One region of the Corynebacterium sp. CMW7794 genome, then DNA from elsewhere that is predicted to be linked to it. Evidence: predicted binding sites of a transcription regulator. Region 1 holds the regulator's gene; the other holds the start of a gene.
The links. Region 1 encodes LexA, which represses DNA repair genes until DNA is damaged. Its sites were predicted from a motif close to CGAACANNTGTTCG; they were not measured.
Positions count from the first base shown of each region.

Region 2: the regulator LexA is predicted to act here: its motif matches at 1,308-1,321, upstream of HMPREF3227_RS02145 (HNH endonuclease signature motif containing protein).

Region 1 covers NZ_KQ961717.1:26,696-30,108, forward strand. Annotated here, with positions in the region: gene ptsP (phosphoenolpyruvate--protein phosphotransferase) at 1-66, shown strand, start outside; gene HMPREF3227_RS02955 (DeoR/GlpR family DNA-binding transcription regulator) at 247-1,032, opposite strand; gene lexA (transcriptional repressor LexA) at 1,407-2,108, opposite strand; gene HMPREF3227_RS13195 (hypothetical protein) at 2,664-2,864, shown strand; gene nrdR (transcriptional regulator NrdR) at 3,062-3,413, shown strand, end outside.
Region 2 covers NZ_KQ961714.1:95,275-98,687, forward strand. Annotated here, with positions in the region: gene hemL (glutamate-1-semialdehyde 2,1-aminomutase) at 1-752, opposite strand, end outside; gene HMPREF3227_RS02145 (HNH endonuclease signature motif containing protein) at 1,465-2,703, shown strand; gene HMPREF3227_RS02150 (DMT family transporter) at 2,710-3,024, opposite strand; guanidine-III (ykkC-III) riboswitch at 3,034-3,098, opposite strand; gene HMPREF3227_RS02155 (NAD(P)-dependent oxidoreductase) at 3,126-3,413, shown strand, end outside.

The sequences.
Region 1 (3,413 bases):
GCCGTCAACTCCGTTGGCGCTTCTGAGGCCCGCGAGGCTGTCCGCGAGTACATCGCGAACATCTAAGCGACTTCTGCAGCCGCTGCCGCCCGTGCCCCGTGCATGGGCGGCTTTGTCGTCTTGGCCAACTCGTGTGTCTCGCCACGTGTCGGTCGACCGGAACATGGTTGGAGATACCGAAACGCCCCATTGGCTCATTGTGTGAACCGATGGGGCGTTGTGCAGTGGAGCGTTGGAAAGTCTGGTTTACTTGTCCTCTACGACAATGACCTCAACCTCGCGGTCGCGCAGTTGGTCGATGAAGGACTGCGGTGCGCCGGAATCCGTGATGACCACATCAAGGTCAGCGATTGACGCGAAGCTCACGAGGTAGTCATTGCCCAGTTTCGTGGAGTCGCAGAGCACGACAACCTTCTGTGCGTGGGTAACGAAAGCGGACTTCATTGCAGCCTCTTGGGAGTCTGCCGTGGACAGTCCGTGGTCGAGGGTAAGCGCGTTCGTACCGATGAAGGCGACGTCAGCGCGCATGAGTGCCATGGTGCGCAGCGCCGTATCGCCGACCACCGCCTGCGTGATGGCGCGGACCGTGCCGCCCAGCAGCTGGACCTCGGAGAGACCATTGCTGGCCAGAGAGAGCGCAATGGGAAGGCTATTGGAAACGATGGACCAGCTGTGCGCGTTAGGCTGAACCGAGATGAGGTCAGCGAGAGCGTTGATAGTGGTACCAGCGTCGAGAAAGATGGAGCCGCCCGGCTGTGGGAGGTAGTCCACCGCGGCGCGTGCGATGGCCGACTTGGCGGTTGACGCGGAGCGTGAGCGTGCGTCGAGGGTAAACTCCGCGGTCTGGAAAGACTGGGAAGCAACAGCGCCGCCGTGGACGCGGTGGACGACGCCATCGCGGTCGAGCACCGCTAAGTCGCGTCGAATGGTCTCCGCGGTGACATCGAATCTCTCGGAAAGTTCGGTGACGTTGACGCGCCCTTCGACGGCGGTCAACGAAGCAATCTGGCGGCGGCGCTCCTCAGCGTACATGGCGGCATCACTTCTTTTACTCGGGGACAATTCCGGTCAACGCGTGGTGCGGCGAACAGGACCAGTGCTGCGCAGGCCTCGGTAAGGGAGCCGGGAGCTGGTGCGTCGCGGCGCACTGCATTGCTGCGGTCGCGTTGCCGTATGAAGATATAAGACCATTGTCCCAAAACACGCGTAAAACAAAGGCGTTCGGATCTAATCTCACATTGAGGTGTGCGCCACATCGCCCCTAAAAATTGTTCTACATGGGATTTCGGCTGTGTGCGGACTTCAATCTGTGATGAGTGTCCATGCAGGTATCGCCCCAATTAAGGGGTAAAAAATACCAGAAAAGGGTGGGTAATCCCACCCTTGACTCGTAAAAGGTTATCCGATTAAATCTTGCGGAAAACGGACACGACCTTGCCCATAATGGTGGCATGAGTGCCGTCGATGGGGTCGAAGTCATCATTGTGCGGCAATAGCCACACGCCGGTGGAGTCACGGTGAAATTCCTTGACCGTTGCTTCATCGCCACCCAACAATGCTGCGACAAAGTCGCCTTCCTCGGCGGTGGACTGCGAGTGAACGATGACCCAGTCGCCGTCGAGGATGCCCGCATCCTTCATGGACTCGCCGACGACCTGGAGCATGTACAGATCCCCGGAGCCGACAATCTCGTCCGGCATGGGGAAGTAAGTGTCCACGTTTTCCTCTGCTGTGATGGGGGCGCCTGCGGCAATGCGGCCGACGACCGGCACGTAGCTCACTCCCGAGGCCTCCGGCGGAACCGGCTGTGCGTCCGCAGACTTCGGTGCAGGGCCCGGCTTCTTCTTCTGATCGTGGAGGTGGCGAACGTCCACCGCGCGCGGCTTGTTAGGGTCACGGCGCAAGAACCCCTTTTCCTCCAGCTGCTTGAGCTGGTAGGCCACGGACGAGGTGGACTGCAGTCCGGTAGCGTCACCAATCTCGCGAATGCTTGGCGGATAACCGCGCAGCAGGACTGCGTCGCTGATGACTTCGAGAATGCGACGCTGGCGCTCGCTCAGCGCGGAAACGTCAGGCTTGCCGGTATTTTTTGCTGACTTGCGGGGCATGGGGTCAAGGCTCCTTTGGGTGGGGCGAAAAGTCGTGTGGTCGGTGGACGGGACGAACGTGCGGATACGGACTGGGCGTATTTGCACGAACCGGGAGATGGCTGGGCGAGGAATATGATCCGCCGTGATGCTACCTCCGAGTCGTGCCAGAGACGTGCGACTGCCATGAAATGGCTTCCCCTCTATTTGTAGCACGCTAAGCACGGATGTTCGAGAAATTTGTACGATTTGTGGACAAATTTTCGAAACCTTGCTATAAATCGAACATAGCAACTAATTCGAACATAACAGCGACCAACTTTCGAACATGTTCTTACCGCTTCGTATGATGGCCGCACACGACGAAAGGACTCTCTCATGGCTATCGCATTGAACACTAGTCGCTTCGCAGCTCGTACCTCGTCTTTGGTTGACAATCACTCCGCCGCAGTCGTGCCGCCGGCGGCCGTGTGGGATGTCCCGGCGGGGCATCGCACTCCACGTCGAACCGGCGCCTACGGTGGGAGCGTTCGAACGCTAGATATCGAACGCCGGAGCGGTCATGGACCAGCATCCGTGCGTCCTCGCAATGCTCGTGTTGATGTTTCGAACACGGAGGAGAGGGAATCGTTGCGCGGCGGCGCAGTGCTCGGTGCCGTGTTTGGAGCAGCGCTCTTCTTCACCATCGTCTTCGGCGGCGGCGCCGCGGAAGAGACCATGACTGGTGCGGATATGGCGCCGCAGGCAGAAGTGGCCGCTGTCAACGGTGCCCGCTAGGTCGCTTGGTCACGCGGGCGGTAGGGAAAGCTTCGCTTGGGGACGTCACGGCGCGGCATGCCGGGGACGTTCGCAAGCGAGACATAAGTAAATAGGGCCCGCGAGGGCAGGGCGCTACACTGGGACATCGAATCCGTACCGCACCCATGGCCGCACAAGTGGCCGTGGTCGCTGCGGCACCGTGGAGAGGAGTCCCAGTGTATTGCCCGTTTTGCCACAATGAACAGTCGCGCGTCATCGACTCACGCGTCGTGGACGCGGGCACAGCCATTCGCCGGCGCCGCGAATGCACGAACTGCACGGGTCGCTTCACGACCGTGGAGAAGGCCGTGCTGCTCGTGGTCAAGCGTAACGGCATTACGGAGCCGTTTAGCCGCGACAAACTCATCCGCGGGGTGCGCCGCGCATGCCAGGGACGCCACGTGCCGGATGACGCGTTGAAGCGCCTTGCCCAAGAAGTCGAGGAAACCGTGCGCAGCCACGGCAGCTCCCAGGTCAACGCCAACGACATCGGTTTGGCGATTCTCGAGCCGTTGCGACATCTCGATG
Region 2 (3,413 bases), on a different contig from region 1:
GAGGTACGGAAACCGGTCATGACCTCGTCGAGGATGAGCAGCGCGCCGTCCGCGTGCGCAATCTCCTTGAGCGCCGCGTTGAAGCCCTCAGCCGGAGCGACAGTGCCCATGTTGCCGGCGGCGGCCTCCGCGATGATGCAGGCAATCTCGCCCGGATGCTCAGCAAAAGCCTTCTTCACGGCCTCCAAATCGTTGTAGGGCACGACGATGGTATCCGCCGCCGTCGCACCCGTCACGCCCGGGGAATCCGGGAGCGCGAACGTCGCAACGCCGGAGCCCGCGGCGGCAAGCAGCGCGTCCACGTGGCCGTGGTAGCAACCATCAAACTTGAGGACTTTAGAACGGCCCGTAAAACCGCGGGCCAGACGCACGGCGGACATGGTGGCCTCCGTGCCGGAGTTGACCATACGGACCTTCTCCGCAGCGGTGCGCTCGACGATAGCCTCCGCGAGGAGAGCCTCGCCCTCCGTGGGCGCGCCGAAGGACAGGCCATCCACGGCCGCCTTCTGTACGGCCTCGATAATCTCCGGGTGTGCGTTGCCGTGAATCATGGGGCCGTAGGAGCTCACCAAATCGACGTACTCGTTACCGTCCACGTCCCACAGGCGCGAGCCCTTGCCCCGTGCGATAACGCGGGCTTGACCGCCCACCGAACCGTACGCGCGGACCGGCGAATTCACGCCGCCGGGGATGACTTGGGAAGAACGCTCGAACCACTGCTGGGACTGGGAGATATTAGGCATGGGAATCATTGTAACTATTTAAGCGCCATACAAAAGTCTGATATTGCCACCGCGCCTCACCTCGCTTAATCTGGGGTCACACACTGTCACATACCCGGGGGGATATCGTGCTCACACGCACCGTCACTTTTTCTGCCATTACCGCTCTCACCTTGTCCTTGTGTGCCTGCGCTGCACCTGCGCCGTCGCTCGCACCGCGCCACACCACCACGCCCGTCTTCGCCGAATGGACGCCCGCTCTTTCTCCCACGCCCCTGCGCCCGCGCCCTTCCACACCCCCGCCCACGCTTTCCGATGCCCCCTCTCCCACCCTCGCGCACACATCCACGTCTACATCGGTCCGCATATCTGCGCCGGCCCTTTCGACACCTCCGCCCGCCCCGGCTCCGGCTCCTGCGCCGAAGCCCGCACGACCCAAGGCTCCCGCGCTCCCTCGCATGCCCGAACTTCCTGCTCTGCCCACCGTCCCCACCTTGCCGCCGCCACCTCCCGCTCCGACCCTGCCGCCGCTTCCTGCGCCGCCCACCCTGCCGCAACCTACTCTGCCGCCACCACCCCAAATGCCGAACATCCCTGCGCTTCCTGCCCCCCGCATGCCAGACCACCTGAACTTCACATAACCGCTGTTCAACGCATATACATGCGTTCATGTTGACCCCCTGTTTTAGAGTGGCATTCGTACGTTAGTTCCCCTCCTTCATATCTCTCCCGGAGCCGAATCATGACGACCGCCACCACTACTTCCACCCCGCCCACCCGTTTCTACGCTCCCACCAACCCCGACTGCCCCGAGACCCGCGAAGCCGCCCGCATGCACCGCGAAGAATTCGCATTCTGGGAAAAGCATCTCCCGGAGCCCTCTCTCGACATCGATCTCGTCCTGCGCCGCCTTCAGGCCATCACGGGCAAGGATCTCACCGAAATCAATAACTACATCTCCGCCCTCTACCGCCTGCGCGAGCTGCCCAAGCTGGCTGCCCTCCAGGCAAAGTATTTCTTGCTCGACTTCAATCGTCTCATCGGCATTGACAAGGCGCTCGACCGCCTCGGCGTCGCACCGCAGTTCCTCTACGACCAGGTCGATCAGGCGCTCATCGACTACCTCACGCCCCGGCGCGCCAACCAACATCTGCCCACGCGCGCCAATATCGTGCGCCGGGTCCGCGAAATCATCACGGCGCTCGATGACACCATCGCCATGCGCAAGGGGCACAAGAAGCGCCGCTTCCGCTCCGATTCCGAATTCATCTCCCTCGAGGTCGAGGAAGAAACCCGCGCCATCATCGACCAGCAGGTCCGCGAGATGGCCAAGGAGCTCGGCGTCCCGCTTGCCGATGCCGCCGTGGCGCTGCTTACTGGCGCCGTCAAGCCCACCGCGCACGTCATCCTCCACACATACCGCGCGACGGACGTGGAATTCGCGCCCACCTTCATCGAGGGCTATGGCACGACGTTAGAAAATCTAACGCCCACCGTGGTTCGCGACGAGTCCCAGGTCGAGGAGTCTTGTTCGTACAAGACACCGGACGTCATGGCGAAATTCATCGAGGGCCGCGACGGCACGTGTCGCTTCCCTGGATGTAAGCGCCCCGCACACAAGTGCCAGAAGGATCATTGCGTCGATTTTTCTGACGGTGGCCCCACGCACCCGTCGAACCTGTTCTCCTTCTGCCAGCACCACCACAATATGAAGACGGACGGGCGTTTCTATTACATCCCTCACCCGGAAACGGGAGATCTTGTCTTCCTTTTCGAGGACGGCACCTGGGAAATCACGGAGCCCTCGGGCCCGCTCTCGCCCAAGCAGAAGCACTGGGTCCAGTCCGTCTCCCAGAACATCCAGGCCCGTCGCCGCAGCTCCCGCGCCGAGGCCCAGGCCCTCAAGATCGAGCTCGACGGCCAGATTGTTGAAATTTACGAGGCCCCGCAGCCCGACCCGGACGAGCCCGCGCCGTTCTAGTTCCGCCTAGCCGGTGACCTTCAGCCCGATAATTCCGCCCACAATCATCGCCACGAACAGCAGTTTCACCGCGGTCATCGTCTCAGCACCCGTGAGGAAGGAGTAGCCCAGCGTCGCCACCGCGCCGATGCCCACCCACACGGCATACGCAGTTCCCACCGGAAGCGACTTAAGCGCCCACGCGAGCCCGCCCATAGACACCGCGAGCCCCGCAAAGAAAATGACAGTGGGCCAGAGCTTCGTCATGCCTGCCGAGCGGTCGAGCGCGGTCGCCCACACCGCCTCAAACAAACCGGAGATTACCAACACGAGCCAAGACATAGCTATCCTTCTGGCCGTCTTGTCGCGTGGCCGGGTACGGCTCCCTCGTCCGGGGCGCAAAACTCTGCGCGCCTGCGCACCATTCTGGCACACTCGATTCCATGAAGATCGCATTTTTAGGTACTGGCCGTATGGGCACTGAATTGGCCCGTCATCTTTTGAAGGACCACGAGGTCACCGTGTGGAACCGCACTGCCGAGCGCGCGCAGCCGCTCGTCGACGAGGGCGCTACACAGGCCGCGACTCCGCAGGGCGCTGTCAAGGACGCCGAGGTCATCATCACCTCGCTCTTCAGCCCTGACGATGTGCGCGAGGCCGTCATTAAAACTGACGTTATCCCCGCCGGTATCCCGTGGATCGACACGACGACTGTCTCCCCTGCCGCCGCC